DNA from 2 places in the Pontibacter brevis genome. Region 1 is predicted to be linked to the other one. Evidence: riboswitches for the same ligand, from Rfam matches in the RefSeq annotation. Region 1 holds a riboswitch; the other holds the start of a gene.
The links. A riboswitch is a leader RNA that binds a small molecule or an ion and turns the genes downstream of it on or off. The one in region 1 is predicted to bind cobalamin.

Region 1 (3,408 bases):
CATATGGGCTTCGCTTTTTATAGCCAGCAGATTGACACCCATTGTTTTTGGGAAACCTTCGGGCAACAGCTTTAGGGCATTGTGAAGCGTAAGCAGATCTGTATCGGCGTGTGTGAGAAAGACAATCCCGCCATCTGGTGCAGCAACCTCACCTGATAGAGTAGCAGTTTCAGAACCTTTCCAGGTGTAGAACTGAAAAACATACTCACTCAGCTCTGCTGGTGGCACCAGAAAGCCATCAGCCGCAATCATGCTTTCGATATAGTCAAAAATGGCTTTTACCTGCCACTCGCTGTTTACAGAGTGAAACCAAACGGAATTCCCATCAAAGAGTAGAGTAACAACATTTGCAAGTGTGCAAGGGCCCAGGCAGCCGCCTTTGGTCATGTGCACCACATTCCGAAGCTTGCGTTGCAGCCATTCACTTTTGTATAAATCTACCGGTACAGGAGGATAGCCCCTGTCCACTCTGCCACAGCAGCAAGCATTGTAGCAGTATGACAGATGTCCCCGGCGTTGCACCAGGTTGATGGCTTTTCCATCGGCTCGGATTACCCGCTGACGCTTTATCTCTCTCATTTGGCTTCTATTGCCTCCCTTTTAAGATCTATAAAATTTGCATGACAGAATTAACAGTCATTATCGCTTTAGCCATCAGCTCATAAAACACGATGGAGCTTTCAATAACATACCTGATTATCAAAAAGTCTAATACCGTATCGCCATAGCCTGCTCTGCCAGTACCCAGCACCCAATAGCAATTGAGAAAACACCGGCTCCGGAAATAATATACCTGAAAAAGAACCTGCTTCGCTTCACAATGTGGGAGAAAGACAAAGAAAGGAGGTAACCATAAGCTGTCATGGTCAACAAAATTCCTGCGGACTGAAGGATGATAATCCATAAGGCAGTGTAGCTATTATCAGCAGCCATGGTAAGCGCCACCGTACAGGCACCACCTGTTCCTGCCATGCCATGCAACATACCTATTCCCAAAGAACGGCTTACTATAGATTTCTTTTTTTCGGCATTTACCGGAGGTATGACCCGAGGCACATTCGGTTTAAAAGCAAGAAGCAAAGAGCTTATGCCAATCCAAATCATCATGGGTCCTATAGCCCATTCTGCTACAGTACTGATGCTGAAGGGCAAGGCTGATTTAAGAAGCAGTGCCCCGATGCTCAGCAAAATCAGGGTAATAGAATGCCCCAATGCCCACTGGCTTGACTTCCACATCACGTTACGCAGTTTTGCTTTACTGTCTTTCTCAGAAGTAAGCACTGATACAGCAGCTACGTGGTCCGGCTCAAAGGAATGCTGCATGCCAAGCACGAAAGACTGGATTAGTATAGGAGCAACCATAGCTTAATCCTGTATATTGTCAGCAGAGATATGCACGGGCTGTATTGCAGCGTCTCCTTCTCTATAAAGTATACCATCCAGGACCTGGCCCTTTAGAATGTGGTTGGAGACAAGGTGCGCAGCTCTGCTTGCATCTATATCCTTGTACCAAATGCCATCAGGGTAAACAAACATGATGGGGCCACTTTCACATTGGTCGGTACATACAGCTTTGATAGTATGCACCTGCTCCTTTAAGTTAAGGTCTTTTATACAACTTCTCAAAGCCAGGATACTCTCCGCTCCTCCCCTTTTCGTGCACGCAGAACCGCTACACATAAAAATTATCTTCTTTACTTTGGCCAGATCCTTACCCATAGCTTTTACTATTGTTGATAAATACATTACCCCTTCCACATTCTATAGAAAGCATTCGCCTTCTGTAGACGCAGAAAAAAGATTTAATACAATAGAATAGTTAAAGGGAACACGGTTTAACTACCCCAAACCTTTTACCCGAAGGTGTTGGATATTGCATGTATAGGCAGGTCTTCTGACTTACTCTACTTTGTCGGGCCTTCCCGTCCGGAGTACAGACAGTGGCTAGAGGGATAACAAAGCACTAAAGAGATTACAGCAGCGGGAACTGTTCCGGACTCACACCGGATTCCCTATTAATTCCCTCCCGGGAAACCAATACATTGCAAAAATATAAAATAAAACCAGAGGCATACTAACTACTGACGAAATTGTAAAGCTAAAACTGCAAATTTTGGATGTGGTGCGCCTAAATTTGCACTTCAATTCTTTTGAATTTCAGATGCGATCTTCCTGTTTCCGGAATTCGGAGGTAACGAACTTACTTATCTCAGGGCTTTTGATTTCTATTCAGCGGTTATAAAGTCTTAAATTGTGGCGCTTTCGGCCACGGAACTGATTAGCTTACCCTAACAAGTAATAAGATGATTGTATTTATAACCGGAGGAGCCCGCAGCGGGAAAAGTCGTTTTGCCCAGGACATGGCTCTTAAATTAAGTACTGCGCCTGTATATCTTGCCACAGCAAAAATATGGGATCAGGATTTTCAGGAGCGAGTAAACAGGCACAGGGCAGAAAGAGGATCCGAATGGACAAATTACGAAGCATATAAAGATTTGCACCAACTTCCCCTGCAGGGACGTGTAGTAGTAATAGATTGCGTCACTTTATGGCTTACCAATTTCTTTATGGACTATGACAATAATTTAGAAAAGTCATTACATATGTTTCAACAGGAAATAAATAACCTTATCAATTTAGATGCTACTTTTATTATTATTTCCAACGAACTTGGAATGGGTTTGCATGCCGACACGGCTGTTGGCCGCAAGTTTACAGACTTACAAGGTTTGGCCAACCAGTACGTAGCCTCAGTGGCAGAAGAAGCTATCTTTATAGTTTCCGGACTACCTTTGTATCTTAAGAGACAACTTTAAATTTTACCGGCTTTACCGCCCGCTTTTATTATCTTTTATCAGCGTTACTGTGCAGACACCACAACTTATACAACTAGAGGAAATATTAGCCGCAAGGCGTGACACACGCCATTTCACAGACGAAATTGTGCCGGATGAAGTGTTAGAGAAAGCGCTACGGGCTGGCCATATGGCTCCCTCTGTCGGGCTAACAGATGCTACGCGGTTTTATGTTATCAAGGCGCAGGAAGTAAAGCAGGAGATAAAGAAGCTCTTTCAAAAGTATAACCGGAAAGCCTCTAGCCAAATCGAGGATGAAGCACAGAAAACAGCCTATGCCGCTTTGAAACTGGAAGCCATTGTGGACGCTCCCCTTGGGCTGGTGGTATGCTATGACCGCTCTGTGCTGAATTCCTTTACAATTGGTACCGTTGCCAGTAATGATACCATCAAGTTCAGCGCCGTATGTGCCGTGCAGAACATCTGGCTATCGTTAACGGAACAGGGTTATTCCATGGGATGGGTCTCTATATTGGACTACTACCAGTTTAAAAATTTACTGGGACTGCCCGAGGACATTGAACCTTTGGGATATTTCTGTGTTGGCAAACCA
Region 2 (3,408 bases), on a different contig from region 1:
TCACAAATACACCATCCTCTGCATATGCTCCGCTTGGGCCATCGCTGTCGTTATCGCAACTGGTAAAGGCAAAGGTGCTGGTAAGTAAAGACGCAGCTACAATTAGACTGCGAAACATGTTGAACTTTCTCATTTGAATCATTTAGAATATATAGTTTAAGGAATAATAAAGCGTAAGCTAAAGGTGTACCCCCTGGGCGGCATGGCCCGGGAAATCATCGTCTGGTACGCTGCATTGGTTACATTATCAGCGCGAAGCGTCAGGATAAGGGTATTCTGGTGGAGCTGCAGTTTTTTACTCAGAGCCAGTTGCAGCAGCAGAAAATCGTCTAAGCTGGTTGTTTCGGAGTTGCTGGTGTAGCGCAGGCCGGTGTAATTCAGATTGCCCAGCACAGACCAGCCGCGGTGATTTGCCTCTGTAGCAAAGATGGCTTTGTGCAGCGGCACGTACATCAGCTGTTTACCCTTGTCGCCCCTGCCTTCATACACTGCTACCTGCTTGGAGGAGGTGTAGGTATAGCCGGCGGTGCTACTCAGCTTTATGTCGCCAAGGGTAGCAGTAGCGGTACTGCTGAGTTCCAGGCCTTGGGAGCGCACTTTCTGCAGGTTAGTCGGACGCCAGTTTCCGGTGTAATCCGGTGCCCACTGTATCCAGTCGTCAATCAGCATGTGGTAAAAGGTGGCCTCTGTTTCCAGCAGCAGGGAGTTACCCAGCACCAGCAAGTGACGCAGGCCACCTTCATAGTTCCAGCCCTGCTCCGGCTTCAGGTCAGGGTTTCCAGCGCCAATCCAGAAGCGGTCGTTTAGGGTGGGCACACGGTAACTGCCGGAGGCATTGCCTTTCAGTGAAAGCTGGTGCCTGTTGTTATTATAGAACTTCCAGTTAAAGCCAAGAGCAGGTGTTGGAAGCGGGTTATAGTTCTCTACAAAGGCTTGCCGGAAATTGAGTGTTAAAGCAAGCGGGGCAACTGGGTTATAGCGGAAAAGCGCGAAGACAGAGGCTCTGTTCTCGTCCTGCTGCCCGGTATAGCCAGTGTTCTCAGCCACAAAGTGCTGCAGGTTTACGCCTCCGCGGAGGCTCCAGTTCTGGCCCTGCGTAAACGTTTGTTCCGCCTGTAACTGGTATGTCTTTACATCGGCCACCGAACTAATGGAGATGTCGGTGTAGTGCAGGTAATCTTTAAAATAAGCAGCTTTTATGTCGGTCTGTCCCCAGCGGCCGTTGTGCTCCAGTGCAGCCATCAGGCGCAGGTTGCGGTCCAGTTGTTTTGCATCGTTATAAGCTGCTCCCATGGCCGGCTGCAGCTCCCGGTTGGCATACGTGTACCAGGTGTGCAGTGCTACCTTGGTTTTGGAGGACAGGTGATAGGTGAGATCCTGTGTAAGGCCACGGAGTTGCTGGGCTGCGTGCTCCTGTGTCACTTCCGGTGTTCCTGAAAGGGACAGGTCTCTGTAGGTAAAATTATTTTCTGCCACCCGCAGGTAAGCACTGGCGCCTACCAATAGCTTTGCGTTGCTGTAACGGAGGCTACCACTGCTGAAGTAGCGGCCGAAGCTCCCTGCCTCCTGTTGCAAATCAACTCCAAAGCCCTTGCCTTTATATTCAGGAGAATTCAGCAGCACCGCTCCGCCAATGGCACCGCTGCCATAGGTAGCTGCAGCAGAACCATACTGTACTGTTACTTCTCCAACGCCACTAACAGGCAAAGTAGAGAAGTCAGATTGGCCTAAGGTAGCAGGGGCAATGTTCAGGCCGTTCCAGAGCACAGCCGTCTGAGAGGCATTGGTACCCCGGAAAGCAACGGATGAAAGCCCGCTTACGCCATAGGTTTTAAAGTAAATAGGTGTGCGGGCTTGTAATGCGTCGGCCAGGGAGCTGGAGGCGTAGGTGCTGAGGTAGCTGCTGTCTACGGTGCTCACGCGGCTGCCAGCGGCATACACTTCGGCGGGCTTACCGAAGACCTCAACCGTACGCAGCTTGTGAGCCGCAGAATCCTGTTGCGCCAAAGCAGGCATAGCCAAACCCAATGAGCAGACAGCCAAAGTTAAACAAATACGGAAAGAAAATAATACCACGTACCCGGTTGCTTAAATCCCGAAGCATGCGATAAGGTAAAAGAAGCAGAAACAGCAAGCGCGCTTAGCGAAGGCCGTGCAGCTTTTTACCCGAAAGCATACGACAAATCAGTGTCGGACTGGCAGGTCTCCTGGCTCTCTTCAGTTAGCCCGCCTTCCCATGCGGCAGTTGCCGCACAGTGGCCGTTGGTATAGGCTAACTCTCTTTATGAAGATAACAGTTGCGGGAACAGCACAGGTTTTGCACCTGTTTCCCTTTTAAGGCTTTTACCACGGCAGTAGTAAGAGCCACCAATCTGACCGCAAAGATACGCGATAAATATGAATTCTGGTTAAGAATCTAAAATTGAGACGAAGGCGCTGTTCCAAAAGCCTAGGTCCCACGCCTGAACTCCCTGGCCATAGTGCCGTACCAACAAATCATAAAATAAACAACAAGCAACGAACTTGAAGCTACCGAAGGAATTTTATACCCGCCCGCATGTAGTAGAACTGGCGCAGGAGTTGGTTGGCAAGTACCTGTACACGAACATAGACGGCATCCTGGCTGGCGGGATGATTGTGGAGACAGAGGCTTATGCCGGGGAAAACGACCGTGCCTGCCACGCCCATCTCAACCGCCGGACCCAACGAACAGAAATCATGTACCACGAAGGCGGTGTGGCTTATGTATACCTGGTGTACGGCATCTACTACCTGTTCAACATCATCACTAACCAAAAAGATAAAGCCGATGCAGTGCTGGTGCGGGCTATTGAGCCGGAGGTAGGAGTGGAGGAAATGCTGCTGCGCCGTAACATGGCAGCTATAAAGCCTAACCTGACTGCCGGGCCGGGCGTGCTGAGCATGGCGATGGGAATTGACAAAAAACTTTACGGCGCCGACCTGACCGGCGACACTGTCTGGTTGGAAGATAAAGGTATTCAACCTCCTCCAGAAAGCATTTCCGCTGGCCCGCGCATTGGTATTGACTACGCGGGAGAAGATGCCAGCCTGCCCTGGCGGTTCTGGCTAAAGGAAAACAAGTGGGTGAGTAAAAAGCGGTAATTTAAATGACAGCAGGTACAGCAGCCGTGCTACCTGGCCAATAAACAGAAATGCCCATAAAAAAGCAGCCACAACATATCTGCTGTGGCTGCTTGCTATATATCTGAAACAGTTATTTACTTCTGCTTTTTTTGTTCACTATTCTGCTCCTGGTCAGTACGACCCTGTGGGGTTTGGTTCAGGGAGCCTTTTTTCCCTACAGCATCGTTTTCAAGGCTGTTTGAAATGTCCTTGTTCTTGCCTGCCTGTTCTGATTGGTTTTTCTGATTTTCTTTATCTGTGCTC

Region 2: another riboswitch for cobalamin. It lies ahead of ACYVB1_RS20505 (TonB-dependent receptor plug domain-containing protein); the one in region 1 lies ahead of ACYVB1_RS03940 ((2Fe-2S) ferredoxin domain-containing protein).

The regions. Positions count from the first base shown of each region.
Region 1 covers NZ_BAAGXV010000015.1:10,180-13,587, reverse strand. Annotated here, with positions in the region: gene cobN (cobaltochelatase subunit CobN) at 1-579, opposite strand, end outside; gene ACYVB1_RS03945 (hypothetical protein) at 709-1,362, opposite strand; gene ACYVB1_RS03940 ((2Fe-2S) ferredoxin domain-containing protein) at 1,366-1,746, opposite strand; cobalamin riboswitch at 1,868-2,054, opposite strand; gene ACYVB1_RS03935 (bifunctional adenosylcobinamide kinase/adenosylcobinamide-phosphate guanylyltransferase) at 2,304-2,816, shown strand; gene cobT (nicotinate-nucleotide--dimethylbenzimidazole phosphoribosyltransferase) at 2,866-3,408, shown strand, end outside.
Region 2 covers NZ_BAAGXV010000089.1:83,168-86,575, reverse strand. Annotated here, with positions in the region: gene ACYVB1_RS20510 (DUF5074 domain-containing protein) at 1-118, opposite strand, end outside; gene ACYVB1_RS20505 (TonB-dependent receptor plug domain-containing protein) at 157-2,043, opposite strand; cobalamin riboswitch at 2,181-2,387, opposite strand; gene ACYVB1_RS20500 (DNA-3-methyladenine glycosylase) at 2,524-3,123, shown strand; gene ACYVB1_RS20495 (hypothetical protein) at 3,240-3,408, opposite strand, start outside.